4 regions of the Streptomyces sp. NPDC001493 genome follow, and region 2 is predicted to be linked to each of the others. Evidence: riboswitches for the same ligand, from Rfam matches in the RefSeq annotation. Region 2 holds a riboswitch; each other region holds the start of a gene.
The links. Region 2 has a riboswitch for cyclic di-AMP ahead of ACWCWD_RS28310 (M23 family metallopeptidase). Riboswitches for the same ligand answer to the same signal wherever they lie in the genome.
Positions count from the first base shown of each region.

Region 1: another riboswitch for cyclic di-AMP. It lies ahead of ACWCWD_RS23630 (M23 family metallopeptidase); the one in region 2 lies ahead of ACWCWD_RS28310 (M23 family metallopeptidase).
Region 3: another riboswitch for cyclic di-AMP. It lies ahead of ACWCWD_RS34490 (M23 family metallopeptidase); the one in region 2 lies ahead of ACWCWD_RS28310 (M23 family metallopeptidase).
Region 4: another riboswitch for cyclic di-AMP. It lies ahead of ACWCWD_RS17825 (transglycosylase family protein); the one in region 2 lies ahead of ACWCWD_RS28310 (M23 family metallopeptidase).

Region 1 is NZ_JBSFHV010000017.1:70,089-74,099, forward strand. Features, by position in the region: gene ACWCWD_RS23620 (STM4011 family radical SAM protein) at 1-607, shown strand, start outside; gene ACWCWD_RS23625 (SGNH/GDSL hydrolase family protein) at 616-1,440, opposite strand; gene ACWCWD_RS23630 (M23 family metallopeptidase) at 1,621-2,484, opposite strand; cyclic di-AMP (ydaO/yuaA leader) riboswitch at 2,487-2,643, opposite strand; gene ACWCWD_RS23635 (tyrosine-protein phosphatase) at 3,072-3,881, shown strand; gene ACWCWD_RS23640 (hypothetical protein) at 3,910-4,011, opposite strand, start outside.
Region 2 is NZ_JBSFHV010000023.1:110,418-114,428, forward strand. Features, by position in the region: gene ACWCWD_RS28305 (PP2C family protein-serine/threonine phosphatase) at 1-969, shown strand, start outside; cyclic di-AMP (ydaO/yuaA leader) riboswitch at 1,262-1,414, shown strand; gene ACWCWD_RS28310 (M23 family metallopeptidase) at 1,426-2,481, shown strand; gene ACWCWD_RS28315 (aldo/keto reductase) at 2,700-3,647, shown strand; gene ACWCWD_RS28320 (PrsW family intramembrane metalloprotease) at 3,677-4,011, opposite strand, start outside.
Region 3 is NZ_JBSFHV010000039.1:19,097-23,107, forward strand. Features, by position in the region: gene ACWCWD_RS34485 (M16 family metallopeptidase) at 1-886, shown strand, start outside; cyclic di-AMP (ydaO/yuaA leader) riboswitch at 1,099-1,266, shown strand; gene ACWCWD_RS34490 (M23 family metallopeptidase) at 1,280-2,044, shown strand; gene ACWCWD_RS34495 (GntR family transcriptional regulator) at 2,297-2,992, shown strand; gene ACWCWD_RS34500 (HPr family phosphocarrier protein) at 3,160-3,441, opposite strand; gene ACWCWD_RS34505 (bifunctional acetate--CoA ligase family protein/GNAT family N-acetyltransferase) at 3,952-4,011, shown strand, end outside.
Region 4 is NZ_JBSFHV010000011.1:171,226-175,236, forward strand. Features, by position in the region: gene eno (phosphopyruvate hydratase) at 1-227, opposite strand, end outside; gene ACWCWD_RS17825 (transglycosylase family protein) at 566-1,306, opposite strand; cyclic di-AMP (ydaO/yuaA leader) riboswitch at 1,310-1,492, opposite strand; gene ACWCWD_RS17830 (transglycosylase family protein) at 1,782-2,882, opposite strand; gene ACWCWD_RS17835 (cytochrome P450 family protein) at 2,989-4,011, opposite strand, start outside.

The DNA of each region.
Region 1 (4,011 bases), on a different contig from region 2:
GACGGACTGGCTGTCCGGGGCGGACCCGGACCGGCTGGCGCTCTGGTGCACGTACCACCCCGGCCAGACCCCGTACGACCGGTTCCTCGGCAAGTGCCGGGAGCTGACCGCGGCGGGGGTGCGGTACAGCGTGGGCGTCGTCGGTTTCGAGGAGCACCTCCCCGAGGCGCGGAGGCTGCGGGCGGACCTGCCGGAGCGGGTGTACCTGTGGGTGAACGCCGCCGAGGGGCGTACGTACACGGACGCGGAGGCGGAGCGCTGGACGGCGCTCGACCCGCTGTTCCCGTACAGCCGCCATCCGCACCGCTCGGCGGGGCTGCCGTGCCGGACCGGGGAGTCGGTGATCTCGGTGGACGGGGACGGCACCGTGCGCCGGTGTCATTTCGTCAAGGAGGAGCTGGGCGGTCTCTACGACGGGAGCTACCGCCGGGCGCTCGCCCCGAGGGCCTGCCCGCTGGCGGTCTGCGACTGCCACATCGGGTACGTGCACCTGGAGTCGCTGCCGTTGTACGACGTGTTCGCCGGGGGTGTCCTGGAGCGGATTCCGGCGGCGCCGGCCGGGCCCGCCGCGGCGGGCCCGTCACGTCTCCGGCTTCCCCTGGTGTAGCGCCCCGCTCAGAGCGGCAGCAGGTCCGGGCGCTTCGCGGCGACCTCGTCGCCGGAGGACTCGCCGCGCAGCCGGCGGCCGATCCAGGGCACGAGGTACTCGCGTGCCCAGTGGATGTCGTCGCGCCGCACCTCGAAGGTGTTCCGCTGGATCTGCGGGGGCCACGGCTGGTCGGGGTCGGCCGGGGTCTCCAGGCCGAGGACCTGCGCGGCGCGCAGTGCCACCCGGGTGTGCCCGCCGGAGGACAGGTGGAGCCGGTCGTCGTCCCAGGCACGGCGGTCCTGGATCGAGCGGAGGGACCAGAGGTCGAGCACCGGGCAGTGGTAGCGGTCCGCGATGGCCCGCAGGTGGACGTTGTAGGTGGCGATCTTGCCGCGCATGTGGCGCAGGACCGGCACGCCGCGGGTGTCGAATCCGGTGGTGACCATGACGGTACCGACGGCGTCGGTGAGGTCGGCGACCGCACGCTCGAAGCGCTCCGCCAGGTCGTCCGGGTCGGTGCCGGGCCGGATGATGTCATTGCCCCCGGCGCAGAAGCTCACCAGGTCCGGTGCGAGCTCCTTGGCGCGGGGGACCTGCTCCTCGACGATCTGGTCGAGGAGTCGTCCGCGTACCGCGAGATTGGCGTACCGGAATTCCCCGCGCGGGGAATCGGAGCTCGTCGCCTCGTCGAGGACGGGAAGCTGCTCCGCCAGGAGAACCGCGAAACGGTCCGCCCAGCCGACATAGGTCCCGTCGGGTCCGGGGTCTCCGACTCCTTCGGTGAAACTGTCGCCGATCGCCGCGTACGACCCGATGATGTCTGTCTTCTGGATTCTCGAATCGTCTGCCACGGCCACATATCTTGCCTCTTTCAATGTGACCTACGCGACCGTAAGAAGGGGTTGACGTGGGGTGAGATAGACCACCCGGTCAGGTTTTGGTAAAGCCGGAATAAGTAGAGGGGCGGCACGCTTGCGCGTACCGCCCCTCGAAGCCCTGACGGATCGTGACGACCGTCATCGGGAGTGGTCTCAGATGGAGACGCCGTGGAGACGCAGGTAGGCGATCGGGTCCACGTCCGAGCCGTAGCTCGGGGTGGTGCGGATCTCGAAGTGGAGGTGCGGGCCGGTGACGTTGCCGGTGGCACCCGAGAGACCGATCTGCTGGCCGCCGGTGACGGTCTGGCCGGCCGAGACCATCAGCTGCGACTGGTGCGCGTACTGGGAGTACATGCCGTCGGCGTGCTTGATGATGACCTCGTTGCCGTAGGCGCCGTCGTAGCCGGCGGAGACGACGGTGCCGGGGCCGACGGCGCGGACGACGGTGCCGGTGGCGGCGCTGAAGTCGGAGCCGGTGTGGTAACCGCTGGACCACATGGAGCCGGAGGCGTGGTACGGGGTGGTGACGGTCGCGTTGGCGATCGGGGTGGTCCAGCCGGTGCTGTTGCTGTCGGCGGCCTTGGTGGTGGTCGCGGCGGACTCGGTCTTGGTCGCCGGGGCGGCCTTCGTCTCGGTCTTGGCCGCGGTCTTCGCGGTCTCGGCCTTGGCGGAGGACGCGGTGGAGGCCGAGCCGGACGCCTGGGCGCCGAGCGTCAGCTTCATGCCCGGGAGGATCAGGCTCGGGTTGCCGCCGATGACCTCGCGGTTGTCCTGGTAGAGCTTCTCCCAGCCACCCTTGATCTTGTGCTGGGCGGCGATCTTCGCCAGGTAGTCGCCGGGGACGACCTTGTAGGCCTTGGCGGACTGGGCGGCGACGGGGGCCGACTGCTCGGCGGCGTGGGCACCCGTGGCTCCGAGGAGCGGCAGGGCGACGACGGCGCCGCCGGCTCCGACGGCGAGGATGCCGCGAGCGATCGGGCCGGACTTCTTACGACGGTGCTTACCCGGGATGGGCATGGGGAATTCCTCTCCGGCGCCTACGAGGTGAGCTGTCGGGTTCGGGCTGGAGATGCCCGGTCGCGCTGAACGCGACTTCACCCCGAGCCGGCCGGAACAACTCCGGTCGGCGGCTTACCTGGGTCCCCCGCTCCTGCCACGCATGAGTGAGTGCGAATTCCGGGCGGCGGCAGGATTAGGCGGTCCGTCCGGAGTGATGGCGAACGTAATCGAGCCGGGCCGGACGGAACAAGCCATCGCAAGCGGAACGGAATCCGCACGCCGATTTCGGCACTCTTTTCCGGTCACCCTCCGTGGATTACGGATCTTGGCATTCCGCACGACGGACGGAGAGTCCTCCGGCGCCCCGGCCACGCACGGTCACGGATATGATCCCGCTCACCAGATCACCCACCATCTCCCCTAAAAACGGGTGATGTTGCTGGAAATCCATACAATACGGACATGTCGCGCACATCACTGATGACGGTTCCTCAGCCTTCGAGGAGCCGCCGCCACCGCTTCGCCGCCGCGGAGCGATGTCGTAGGGTCGCGACGAGCCGACGTCGGCGAGCAGCGCCGGCGCGCAGAAGCACCGAGGAGCCGCTGTGACGCAGGTGCCGCAGTTCTCGCCGGCCGAACCCGAGCTGAGCGGGGTCCGTAACTTCAGGGACGTGGGCGGGCTGCCCACCACCGATGGTCGGCGGGTACGGCACGGGAGGCTCTTCCGCAGCGGTCACCTCGCCGCCGCGACCGCCGAGGACGCCGTCTTCCTCGGCCGGCTCGGCCTGCACACGGTCTTCGACTTCCGTAATTCGGCCGACCAGAAGCTGGACGGCTTCGACGTGGAGCTGCCGGGCGTCCGCAACGTCCGCATCCCGCTCTCCGACCCCGCCGACGGGGCCGGTTTCTGGCGTCTGGTGCGCGAGGGCGACATCGCGCAGCTGCGCTCACTGCTCGCGGACGGTAAGGGCACGGAACGGATGCTCGTCTCGTACCGCTCGATCATCACGGACCGCACGGCCGAACTCGGCCGGGTGCTGCACGCACTGGCGGAGGACAGCGTGCCGGCGCTGATGCACTGCGCGGCGGGCAAGGACCGGGCGGGCCTGACGATGGCGATGACGCTGCTCGCGGTCGGGGTGGAGCGCGACGCGATCGCGGCGGACTACCTCAAGTCCAACGACGCCCACCGCCGGTACCGCCTGCGGCGCGGCGACAGCGCGGACCCGGTGGTCTCCACCGAGGTGATGAGCCTGCTCAACCCGCTCTTCGGGGCGCACATCGACTATCTGGACGCCGCCTTCGCCACCATCGAGGAGAACTGGGGCACGACGGAGCGCTACTTCTCCGAGGGGCTGCGGCTCTCCGGCGAGACCCGGGAGCGGCTGCGCGAGCGGCTGCTGGACGAGGCGTAGGCCTCGCGGTCGGGTCGCGGGCGGCCGGTCAGCCGGACGATCCCGGCCCGGCCGCCCGGACCCACCCCTCATCGAGGTGAATCGTCCAGGCGTTCCCCACCGCCCGGTCGAGTTCGACCAGGACCGCGAC
Region 2 (4,011 bases):
GGGACCATCCGGATCGGTGTCGCCTCGCTCGCCGCCGTCATCGCGATGCGGGTGTACGTGGGCACCATCGGGCAGATCGTCCCGATCATCGAGACGCTCACCGTGTTCACCACCGCCGTGCTGGCGCTCGTCATCAACGGCGTCGTGCGGCGCGGCAACGAGCAGCTCGCCTCCGCCCGGATCATCGCGGAGACCGCCATGCGCGCGGTGCTGCCCGTTCCGGCCGACCGGGTCGGCGGGCTCCATGTCGCCGCGCGGTACGAGGCGGCGCAGGCGGACGAGTACGTCGGCGGCGACTTGTTCGCCGTCGCGGACACCCCGTACGGCGTGCGCCTCGTGCTCGGTGACGTACGGGGCAAGGGGCTCGACGCGGTCGAGGCGGTGGCGGTGATCATCGGCGCCTTCCGGGAGGCCGCCGAGCAGGAGGAGACGCTGGAGGGCGTGGCGCAGCGGCTGGAGCGGGCGCTGGCCAGGGACGCCGCGCGGCGCGGGGGGCTGGACCCGGTGGAGGGGTTCGTCACCGCGGTGCTCGCCGAGATCCCGGAGGGCTCCGCGACCTTGCGGATCGTCAACCGGGGCCACCCCGAGCCGTTGCTGCTCCATGCCGGAGGGGCGCTGGACGTGCTGCGGCCGAGCATGCCCGCACTCCCTCTCGGCATGGCGCTGGGCGCCTGGCCGGACCAGGTGGACGAGTGGGAACTGCCGCCGGGGGCGACGCTGCTGACCTACACGGACGGGCTCTCCGAGGCGCGCGACCGGGCAGGCGTGTTCTACGACCCGGCGGAGCGGCTGCGCGGGCGGATCTTCCCCGGTCCGGACGAACTGCTGACGGCGCTCACCGACGACGTCCGCCTGCACACCGGTGGCCGCTCGACGGACGACCTGGCGCTGCTCGCGGTCGCCCGGCCGGCGGAGGACCAGCCGGAGCGCCGGACCACCGTGCCGATCGTGGGCCGCGGGGACGGCTGACGCGGTGGTGCGCGCCGTCGTCCCGGGGCGCTTCCGCGCTTCCCCGGGGCTGCCGGACGGATGCGGCGACGGTCCGTAGCAGACCGGTGCCGCTCGATAACATATGACACACCGTCAGAAAAGTCGGGGTGCACCGGCAGTCCGCAAGTCGCCCCGATGAGTGGTGATATGCGGTGGTAAATCCCGCCCCGAAGTGGGAATGATCAAGGGGAACGGCTTGGAATCGGAGCCGTGTGTCTATTAACGTTCGATAACGCAGCGCGGTCGTCCCAGCCGTCGTCAGAGACGGCGCCGTGCGCGAGCGCCGAATTCCGCAAGGGAACCGGGGAACCACTTCTTGGGGTGAATCGGACACCTGTGTCTCGTCAGAGACGTCAGGCGCCCGTAGGAGACCTTCCTGCTCCGAACCCGTCAGCTAACCCGGTAGGCGAGAAGGAAGGAAAGGAGTGCGCCCCCGTGGCGTCCAACCAGCCTGCCCCAGAAGCCCCGTCACCCTTTGCCACCCTCGACGGCTTCGGCTCCCCCGGCGACTCCGACAAGGCGTGGGAGGAATGGAACCCCACCGAGGATTCCCTCCGCCCCGTCCGCGGCCGGCACCGCGTGGCCAAGCAGCGTGGTCTCGCGCGTAGTTCCACCGTCCTCGGGGTCGGCGTCATCGCGGCCGTCGGTGCGGGCGGCATGGCCACCGCGCAGAGCAAGCCGCCGGTCTCCATCTCTCTTCCCGATTCGCTCGCGGACAACCTTCCCGACGCCAAGTCCGTTCCCGGGCTGGGCGCTCTGATCACCGCGGTCGAGTCCCACGACGCCCCGGCCCCGGTCGCGGCGGCCGCGCCGTTCACCACGGCCGGGCTCACCACGGCCGAGACCGAGCAGGGCGCCACCGACGCGGGCGAGGCCCTGCGCGCCCGCATCCTCCAGCAGGCCGAGCAGCAGCAGTCCGCCGCCGACGCGGACGCGAAGGCGGCCGAGGAGGCGGCGGCCGCCACCAAGGCCGCCACCGAGGCGAAGAAGCAGCAGGACGAGGCGGAGGCGAAGGCCGCCGCGGAGAAGAAGGCGGCCGAGGAGGCCGCGGCGAAGAAGGCCGAGGCCGAGAGGCTCGCCAAGCTCGCCGCCAGCTACTCGCTCCCCACTTCCGCGTACACGATCACCTCCACCTTCGGCGAGGCCGGCACGATGTGGGCCTCCGGGCAGCACACCGGCCTCGACTTCGCCGCGCCGACCGGCACCCCGGTCAAGGCCGTGCACGGCGGAACGGTCAAGTCCGCGGGCTGGTCGGGCTCGTACGGGTACCGCACGGTCCTGGAGCTCGACGACGGTACGGAGATCTGGTACTGCCACCAGTCCTCCATGGACGTGGTCGTCGGCCAGCAGGTCAGCACGGGCGACACCATCGGCCGCGTCGGAGCCACCGGCAACGTCACCGGCCCGCACCTCCACCTCGAAGTCCACACCCCGGACGGCACCGGCATCGACCCGATGGCCTGGCTGACCGGCAAGGGCCTCACGGTCTGACGCTCGGCGCACGGCTGAGCCCCCGAACCCCGGCAGCCTCGACGCCCCACCCCCCCCCAGGGCGTCAGGGCTGCCGGTTCTCTTTCCATCCGCGGCTCCGCGTCGGCCCCGAGCACGGACGCGGAGTACGTGCCAGGAGCGCGCCCCGGGCGGCGGACGGCCGCGATTCGGAGCCCCGGACCGGAATACGGCTCTCCGTCCACTCCGTTGAACCCCTCATGACTTCTTCTCTCCGCAAGCTCGGAACGTCCGGCATCGAGGTCTTCCCCCTCGCCCTCGGCGGCAACGTCTTCGGCTGGACCGCCGACGAGGCCCAGTCCTTCGCCGTCCTCGACGCCTACACCACGGCCGGCGGCAACTTCGTCGACACCGCCGACGCGTACTCCGCCTGGGTCCCCGGCAATCAGGGCGGTGAGTCGGAGACCATCATCGGCAAGTGGCTCAAGGCCCGCGGCAACCGGGCGGACGTCGTCGTCGCCACCAAGGCCGGTGCCCACCCCGAGTACCGGGGGCTCGCCTCCGGCACGGTCAAGAGCGCGGTGGAGGAGTCCCTGCGGCGGCTCGACACCGACTACATCGACCTCTACTACACCCATTACGACGACGAGGGCGTCCCGGTGGAGGAGATCGTCACCACCCTCGACCAGCTGGTCAAGGAGGGCAAGGTCCGCGAGATCGCCGCCTCCAACATCAGCCCCGAACGCCTGCGCGCCTCGCTCGCGTTCTCCGAGCGCGAGGGACTGGCCGGGTACGTCGCCCTCCAGCCGCACTACAACCTGGTCTCCCGCGACACGTACGAGGGCCCCGCCCAGGACCTCGCCGCCGAGACCGGTCTCGGCGCGGTCCCGTACTCCGCGCTGGCATCCGGCTTCCTCACCGGCAAGTACCGGCCCGGTACGCAGGTGGAGAGCGCCCGCGCCGGGAAGGCCGGAGCGTACCTGGAGTCCGAGCGGGGGCGGAAGGTGCTGAGCGCGCTCGACGCCGTCGCCGAAGCGCACGGGGCCGAGATCGCCACCGTCGCGCTGGCCTGGCTCGCGTCCCGCCCCACGGTCGTGGCGCCGATCGCCTCGGCCCGTACGCCCGAACAGCTTCCCGCGCTGCTCGCGGTCGCCGACCTCACGCTGACCGGCCAGGAGCTGGACCGGCTCACCGAAGCCTCCGCCTGAGCGCGGACCAGGGGCACTGATCAGGCCCGCTACTGCGGCGGGTGCAGATAGGGGTTGTGCCCGCCGTACTGCCGGTGCGGCGGCGGCTGTTGAGGGGCCGGGGCCGGGGCCGGGGCCGGTGATGGGGCGGCCTGCGGCCCGGGGGCGTACGGGGACGCCGGACCGGTTCCGTACGGTGCCGGTGCTGGTGCCGCGGCCGGGGGCGCGTAGCCCCGGGCCCCGTGCGCCGCGTGGGCCCCGTGCGCCGCGTGGGCCCCGTGCGCCGCGGGGCCGTACGGGACGGGCAGCGGGCGGCGGACGGCCGGGCGGAACACGCTGCGGGCCGCCTGGCTCAGCGCGGGGGCCGCGACGTCCCGGCGCTCCC
Region 3 (4,011 bases), on a different contig from region 2:
GGCCACCGCCCGGATGTCGCGCCCGCGTCTGGGCACCGAGGACACCGTGCGGCGGATCGACGCCGCGGCGGTGCGCGCCTTCTACGACGCCCACGTCCGCCCCGCCACCGCGGTCGCGGTCGTCGTCGGCGACCTCACCGGCATCGACCTGGACGCCCTGCTCGCCGACACCCTCGGCGACTGGTCGGGCGACGCAGGCACCCCCCGCCCGGTGGCGCCGATCACCGCGGACGACACCGGCCGCGTGGTCATCGTGAACCGTCCGGGAGCCGTGCAGACGCAGCTGCTCATCGGTCGTATCGGCGCGGACCGGCACGACAGCGTCTGGCCCGCGCAGGTCCTCGGCACGTACTGCCTCGGCGGCACGCTCACCTCGCGGCTCGACCGGGTGCTGCGCGAGGAGAAGGGCTACACCTACGGCGTACGCGCCTTCGCCCAGGTGCTCCGCTCCACGGCCGGCGGTCCGGATTCCGGCCCCGCCGGTGCGGCGATGCTGGCCATCAGCGGCTCGGTGGACACCGAGTCCACGGGCCCCGCGCTCGACGACCTCTGGAAGGTCCTGCGGACCCTCGCGGCGGACGGGCTGACGGACGCCGAGCGCGAGACCGCCGTGCAAAACCTGGTGGGGGTGGCTCCGCTCAAGTTCGAGACGGCCGCCTCCGTCGCGGCGACCCTCGCCGACCAGGTCGAGCAGCAGCTGCCCGACGACTTCCAGGCCCACCTGTACGCACGGCTCGCCGAGACCGGCACGGTCGAGGCGACCGCCGCGGTGGTCAACGCCTTCCCTGTGGACCGGCTGGTGACGATCCTGGTGGGCGACGCGGCGCAGATCGCCGATCCGGTCCGTGCGCTGGGCATCGGCGAGGTGACGGTCGTCAGCGGCTGACCAGCCGTCAAGCACACGACCGGGTAGGCCCGGCCGCGACCCCGGTGGGAGAGATCCCGCCGGGGTCGCGGCGTTTGTCCTCTTTGCCATGAAGAGTGGCTGTCTGCCCTGTGGGATACGCTACAAAACTCCCTGTCCGTTTGGTGATCGAAAGCACCGCGGCCTAGCGTCGATCCGGCTGTCCGCCGACTGTGTACCGCACTCGCGGTGCCGGACAGTCATCGCCGAGTCCCCGTCAGGCGCGAGCCTGGGGAGCCGGGGACCCGCGAAGTCCCTGGGGTGAATCGGGCACCCGTGTCTCGTGAGAGGCGCGAACGCCCGTAGGAGACCTTCCTGCTCCGAACCCGTCAGCTAACCCGGTAGGCGAGAAGGAAGGAAAGGATCCGCTCCTCCATGGCGTTCACCCGTGCCACCGGGACGCATCGCGCCCCGGGCCGTCTGACGCGCTCCACCGCCAGGTTCGCCGGCGTCGCGGCCCTCGCCGCCACCGGCGTCGTCGGCTCGCTCGCCTCCCCGGCCCTCGCCGCCGACTCCACCCTCCCGTCGCCCGGTACGACCGGCCTCATCGAGGCCGTGACGCTCGGGGACTCCATCGCGGACCGGATAGCCGACCAGGCGGCGGCCCAGCAGCGCGGAGCGGAGGCCAGGGCGAAGGCCGAAGCGAAGGCGAAGGCCGAAGCCGCCGCACGGGCCAGGGAGGCCCGCGAGGAGAAGGCGCGCGCCGCCCGCGCCGCCGAGCGCGCCCGCCTGAACTCCTTCCACCTGCCCATCGCGGGCTCGTACATCAGCACCGGCTACAAGTCGAGCGGCTCGCTCTGGTCCTCCGGCAGCCACTCGGGCGTCGACTTCCACGCCGCCACCGGCACCCCGGTCCTCGCCGTGGGCGCGGGGACGGTCGTCGAGGCCGGCTGGGGCGGCGCGTACGGCAACAACATCGTGCTGCGGATGACGGACGGCACGTACACGCAGTACGGCCACCTCTCCTCCCTCGGTGTCTTCGTCGGCCAGCGCGTCTCCTCCGGGGAGCGGATCGGCCTCTCCGGCGCCACCGGCAACGCGACCGGCCCGCACCTGCACTTCGAGGCGCGTACCGGCCCGGAGTACGGCACCGACATGGATCCCGTGGCCTATCTGCGGGCCCGCGGCCTCACCGTCTGACCCCGGCCGCCTCACGCGTCCGGCCCCGCGGTACCGCCGCCCGGCCGCTGCCGGGCACCCCGACCGTCCCGAAGCCCCGGCCCGTGCCGGGGCTTCGGCATATCACCCGAAACCCCTCCGGCCACCGGCTCCGCAGGCAAAAGATATGTGCGAATTCCGGTACGCCATCGGAAATTCACTCAGATTGCAATAGAGTCACGGTGCAGGCTTCGATCGGCCGCGTTTCGCGGGGATTAAGGCGGAGGTTCGGACATGCGCATTCCCGCGCACTCGGTATGCACGGCAATCCGTGACGACATCGTCTCGGGCGTCTACGAACGCGGCAGCCGCCTGACCGAGGAGCTTCTGGCGCGGCGTTACGGCGTCTCCCGTGTGCCCGTGCGCGAAGCGCTGCGGACCCTGGAGTCGGAGGGGTTCGTGGTCACCCGCAGACACGCCGGTGCCTGCGTCGCCGAGCCGACGGAGCAGGAGGCGGCCGACCTCCTGGAGGTGAAGCTCCTGCTGGAGCCGCTGGGCGCGGCCCGGGCCGCGCAGCGCCGCACCGAGGCGCACCTCAAGGTCCTGCGCGGACTGGTCAAGCTGGGGCAGGAGAGGGCCCGCCGGGGTGAGGGGGAAGACCTGCGTTCCCTCGGCGGCTGGTTCCACGAGACGCTCGCCCAGGCATCCGGCAGCCCCGGCCTCATCGCGCTGCTGACGCAGCTCCGGCACAAGATCGCCTGGATGTACGCCGTCGAGCAGCCGGTCCGCCCCGTCGAGTCGTGGGCCGAGCACGGCGCTCTCGTGGACGCGGTGGCCCGGGGCGACGCGGAGCGCGCCAGGGGGCTGGCCGTGCAGCACGCGGAGCGTTCCCTGGCCGCGCACCGGCCGCGCCGGCCGGTCCGAGCGGTGAAACAGGCCCGGGTGAGCACTTTGCAACATCCCGTAAACACCTCGGGTGCCCGTCATTAACAATCGCGCCGTATACAAATAGCAGAGCGAATTGAAGGCGCTTTTTCGTGCTGTCGGAATTCTCGTCCTCACGGCTGCCCGGGAAATGACTGAGCCGCCCCGCCCGGTAGGGACGGTGCGGCTCGGCCGAGCGAGGAATTTCTTCACGGAGTCCGGCGGGAGGGGGATCAGACCGTTTCCGGGAGTTCGTCGAGCCCCTCGGCGACCAGCTTGGCCAGTCGGTCCAGTGCGGCGTCCGCGCCCTCCGCCTCGGAGGCGAGCACGATCTCCTCGCCGCCCTCCGCGCCCAGTCCGAGGACCGCGAGCATCGACGCGGCGTTGACCGGGCTGCCGTCGGCCTTGGCGATCGTCACCGGGACCCCGGAGGCCGTGGCGGCGCGGACGAAGATGGAAGCGGGGCGGGCGTGCAGGCCTTCGGCCCATCCGACGTTGACGCGGCGCTCAACCATGGTTCTGCCCTTCGTGAATCTGCGATGTCCTGACGGTAATTGATTTGTCTAGACCATTGTGTCATGGGGGCGTGGACCTGCGTAGCCTCCCGGCGGCGGAGCCGCCCGGTGGGCTTCCCAGCCTGCCCCGGCACCGAATCCGCCGCGACCCGTGCCGGGCCGCGGCGATGCCCGTACGACCCTGAGCGCCCGCCTCGGACGGCGGCCCGGCGGCCGGGCGAACGGTGGCCGAACAGCCGGTCGAACGATGTCCGTACGGCAGTCGGACGATGTCCGGACGGCGGCCGGACGGTGACCGGACGGTCCGTCGGGCCGTGGCCGTACGGGCAACCGGACCCCGACCGGACGGGCGGCCGGAGGGGCAGCCGGACGGACAACCGCAAGGCCGGTCGTGCGAGCAGTCGTGCAGGCGGTGGTCCGGGCGGCCGGCCGGCCACCCGGACGCCCCGGGCGCGCGGGGCGACCCGCGCGGACCCTTCCCGGAACGTGGGACCGCCGTAGGCTTTGCCCATGCAGCCCACGCCGGAGCAGAGTCCGCATCACGCGTACCCCGACCACTGGGAAGCAGAC
Region 4 (4,011 bases), on a different contig from region 2:
TGCTCGATGACGGCGAGGACGGCCTTCTCGACACCCTTGCCCAGGTAACGCTTGGGGTCACCGTCGCGAAGCTCGACGGCCTCGAACGCGCCGGTGGATGCGCCGGACGGAACGGCAGCACGGCCCGTGCTGCCGTCGTCGAGACCAACTTCGACCTCGACCGTGGGGTTACCCCTCGAGTCGAGGATTTCCCGGGCTACGACGACGTCGATGGACGGCACGAGCATCTCCTTCTGGGATGTGACGCTGACTGTGCGGGGCTCTTGAGCCTTGCGACTAGAGCCTAACCGGACACAGGACATCGGCCAGCCGACCGTCCGTCCAGTGACACGGCGAGCCTACACATTGTTTCCGTACGGAACATAACGTGTGGCGATACGGCGTACGGCGGCCTGCCGTACGCCCGGGAAAGGATGCTTCTTCTTCCCCTCCCCCGGACCCGGCCCACGGCCGGACGCTCCGGGAAAAGGCCCTGGCCCGGCGTGCGGGGGGAGTGCGCGCCGGGCCAGGGAGTGGGAAAGGGGTGCCGCCGGACACCCCCGTTCCGGGGAGGAGAGGTTCGTGACTACTTCAGGTGGAGCTGCTGACCCGGGAAGATGAGGTCGGCGTCGTCGACGATGTCGTGGTTCAGCTTGAACAGCTTCTGCCAGCCGCCCTTGACGCCCTGCTTCTCGGCGATGGTGCTGAGGGTGTCGCCGGCGACGACCTTGTACTCGCCGTCGCCCTTCTCGACCTTGTCGCCGGTCGGCGTGGTGACGGTCTCGGACTTCTCGGCGGCGGGGCGGTCCTCGCTGCGGGAGGCGGTCTGCGAGTCGGTGGAACGGTCCGGCGTCGACGTGGAGGCGCTGCCGCCGGTCGAGGTGGAGCCGGTGCTCGCGGAGGTGTCGGTGCTCGCGGAGGAGGAGCCCGTGTCGACGCCCGGGTCCACACCGTCGTTGGTGAGGCCGCCGGCGCCGGCGCAGGACCAGGCGCTCGGACCCTGCATGTCGAGCAGCACCTCGGCGGTGGCGATCTGCTGCTCCTTGGTGGCCAGGTCGGCGCGGGGGGCGTACTTCGTACCGCCGGCGGCGGCCCAGCTGGACTGCGAGAACTGGAGGCCACCGTAGTAGCCGTTGCCGGTGTTGATGGACCAGTTGCCACCGGACTCGCACTGGGCGACGGCGTCCCAGGTGGAGACGGAGGCGGCGGAGGCGTTGGTGGCGCCCATCAGCGGGAGGGCGATGGCGGCACCGGCGACGCCGGCGAGCGTGGCCACACGGACGGCCTTGGACGAGCGGCGGTGCTTACCCTTGCTGGACAGCAGCATGGAAGATCTCCTCACCGACGCCTACGAGGTGAGCTGTCGGGTTCGGGCCAATGAGTTGCCCGGCCACACGTCCTTGCGTGTGGCTTCACCCCTAGCTGGTCCCGGCCCGCCCGTCGTTTCCGACGGGCCGTCCGATTCCGGCGGCTTACCTGGGTCCCCCGCTCCTGCCTACGGCGCTTTCGCGTCTGTTCCCTTCGACCGACGGCAGGATTCGGCGTGACGGTCGACGGGGCCCGCGGTGCGAGCGGCTCTGACCGTAAACAGAGGGAACCCCCACATTCAATGATGGACATATCAGACAATCAGACCTTACTGGCCATGCCTGAATAACCGTTTCCGCAGGTCAAAGCGGACATCTGCGAACCCCTGTGACCACGACACGCCGAAACAGCGAAGAGACCCATGTCTCACTTTCGCAAAAGTGGACATAGGCCCCCTAACTGCCCCTCTTTTCGGGCGTTTTTCCCGAGTTTGATCAGTTGGCGGGAGCGGTCTCCGCCGTGTCGGGAACGGTCTCCGGCGTGTCGGAAGCGGTCCCGGTCGCCGTGGAAGCGGTCGACGTGGTTCCGGTGGCCGTCTGCGTGGACAGGTCGAGCTCCTGGCCGGGCAGGATCAGGTCGGGGTTCGAGCCGATCACGTCCTCGTTGGCCTGGTAGAGCTCGGTCCAGCCGTCCGTCAGGTGCTGCGCGTCGGCGATCGCCCAGAGGTTGTCGCCGGACTGGACCGTGTACGTCCCGTCCGTCGCGAGCGCCGCGTCGTCGCGCGCGTCGCTGTCGCCGCGCGAGGCGTGCCGGCCGGTCTCGCGCGAGGCGTCGGCGGCGGCCTCGTCCGGGTCGGGCGTGCCGCGGTGCTTGCCGCCCGTCGCGGTGTCACCGGTCGCCGCGTCCGTCGCGCCGTCCGTCGTACCGGCTGTCGCGCCGCCCTTCGCCCCGCTCTTGCCGGGCGTGGTGCTGCCCGGGGTGGCCGAGCCGGAGGGCGAGGGGGTGACGGAGGCGTCGGGGCTCGGCGTGGCGCTGCTCCCGGTCGAGCCGGTCGAGCCGGTCGAGTCCGTCGCGCCGGAGGTACCGGTCGAGCCCGAGGTGTCCGTCGACCCCGTGGTGCCGGTGGAGACGGGTGCGCCGTCCGCGTCCGGGATCGTGCCGGCCGAGGCGCCCGCGTCCGCGGCGGAGACGGAGCCCGGGTCGACGCCGATGAGCGAGCCCGCGGGCGCGAGACCGGAGATGACCGCGCACCCGGGCCACGCCTGCGGGCCCTTGGCGTCGAGCACCTTCTCGGCCACGGCTATCTGCTGGGTGCGGCTGGCGAGGTCCGCGCGCTGCGCGTAGTCCGTACCGCCGTAGGCCGCCCAGGTCTCCTGGGAGAACTGCAGTCCGCCGTAGTAGCCGTTGCCGAAGTCGGCGCTCCAGGTGCCGCCGCTCTCGCATTCGGCGACCTTGTCCCAGGTGGTCGCGTCCGCGGCGCCGGCGCTGCCCGCGGCGAGGAGCGGAATCGCCAGGGCGGAGCCTGTCACGCCGGCTGCGACGACGATGGCGGGTGCCTGGCGAGGGCGGCGGTGTCTGCCGTTCGCGGAGCCCATGGGAGTGCCTTCCGTGTGACTGACGGGTGAACTGATGCGTCGAACCGTGAACCTAGCGGGACTCGAACGTGTGTCACAAGTCGATCCCTCGCAGATCACGTGAACATCACAGTGTTGACGGAGCGTCACTTCTGTCGGGCGCCGGTCCCGGCGTGAACTCCACCGGAAGAGTGCGCAGTCCACGCATGATGAGCCCGCCACGCCACCGCAAATCGGCTGTTTCTCCCGCAAGACGCAGGTCAGGAAGGCGCCTCAGCAGGGTCGCGAGGGCGGTCCGGCCCTCCAGTCGGGCGAGCGGCGCACCCACGCAGTAGTGGATGCCGTGGCCGTAGCCGAGGTGCTGATTGTCACGCCGCGCGAGGTCGAGCGTGTCGGGGTCCTCGAAGCGCGCGGGGTCGCGGTCGGCCGCCGCGAGCACCACGAGCACCGGGTCGCCTGCCGCGATCTCCTCGTCGCCGATGGTCAGCGGTTCGGTGGCGTACCGCCAGGTGGCCAGCTCCACCGGGCCGTCGAAGCGGAGCAGCTCCTCGATGCCGGTGGCGAGCAGCTCCTCCTCCCCCGCCGCCAGGGACGCTTCCAGCCGGGCGCGTTCCCCGGGGTGACGGAGGAGGGAGTAGGTGCCGTTGCCGATGAGGTTGACGGTGGTTTCGAACCCCGCGAAGAGCAGGATGAAAGCCATCGCGGCGGCCTCGTTCTCCGTGAGGTGCTCGCCGTGGTCGCTGGTCCGGATGAGCTCGGAGATCAGGTCGTCGCCCGGGTTCTCCCGCTTGCGGTGGATGAGTTCGGCGAGGTAGGCGCGCATCCGCTTCACCGAACGCGCCACCCCGCCGCGCGGACCGCCGCCGTGGCGGATCATCATCCCCGCCCAGTCCCGGAAGTCGTCCTGGTCCTCCTCGGGGACCCCGAGCAGGTCGCAGATGGCGTAGATGGGGAGCGGGAACGCGAAGTCGTGGATGAGGTCGGCGGTGCCCGCGGCCACGAACCGGTCGATGAGCCGGTCCGTCAGCTCCTGCACGCGGGGCGCGAACTCCGCGACCCGGCGCGGGGTGAACGCCTTCGACACGAGCCGGCGCAGCCGGGTGTGGTCGGGCGGGTCGATGTTGAGCAGATGGGTCATCAGCTCGGCCTT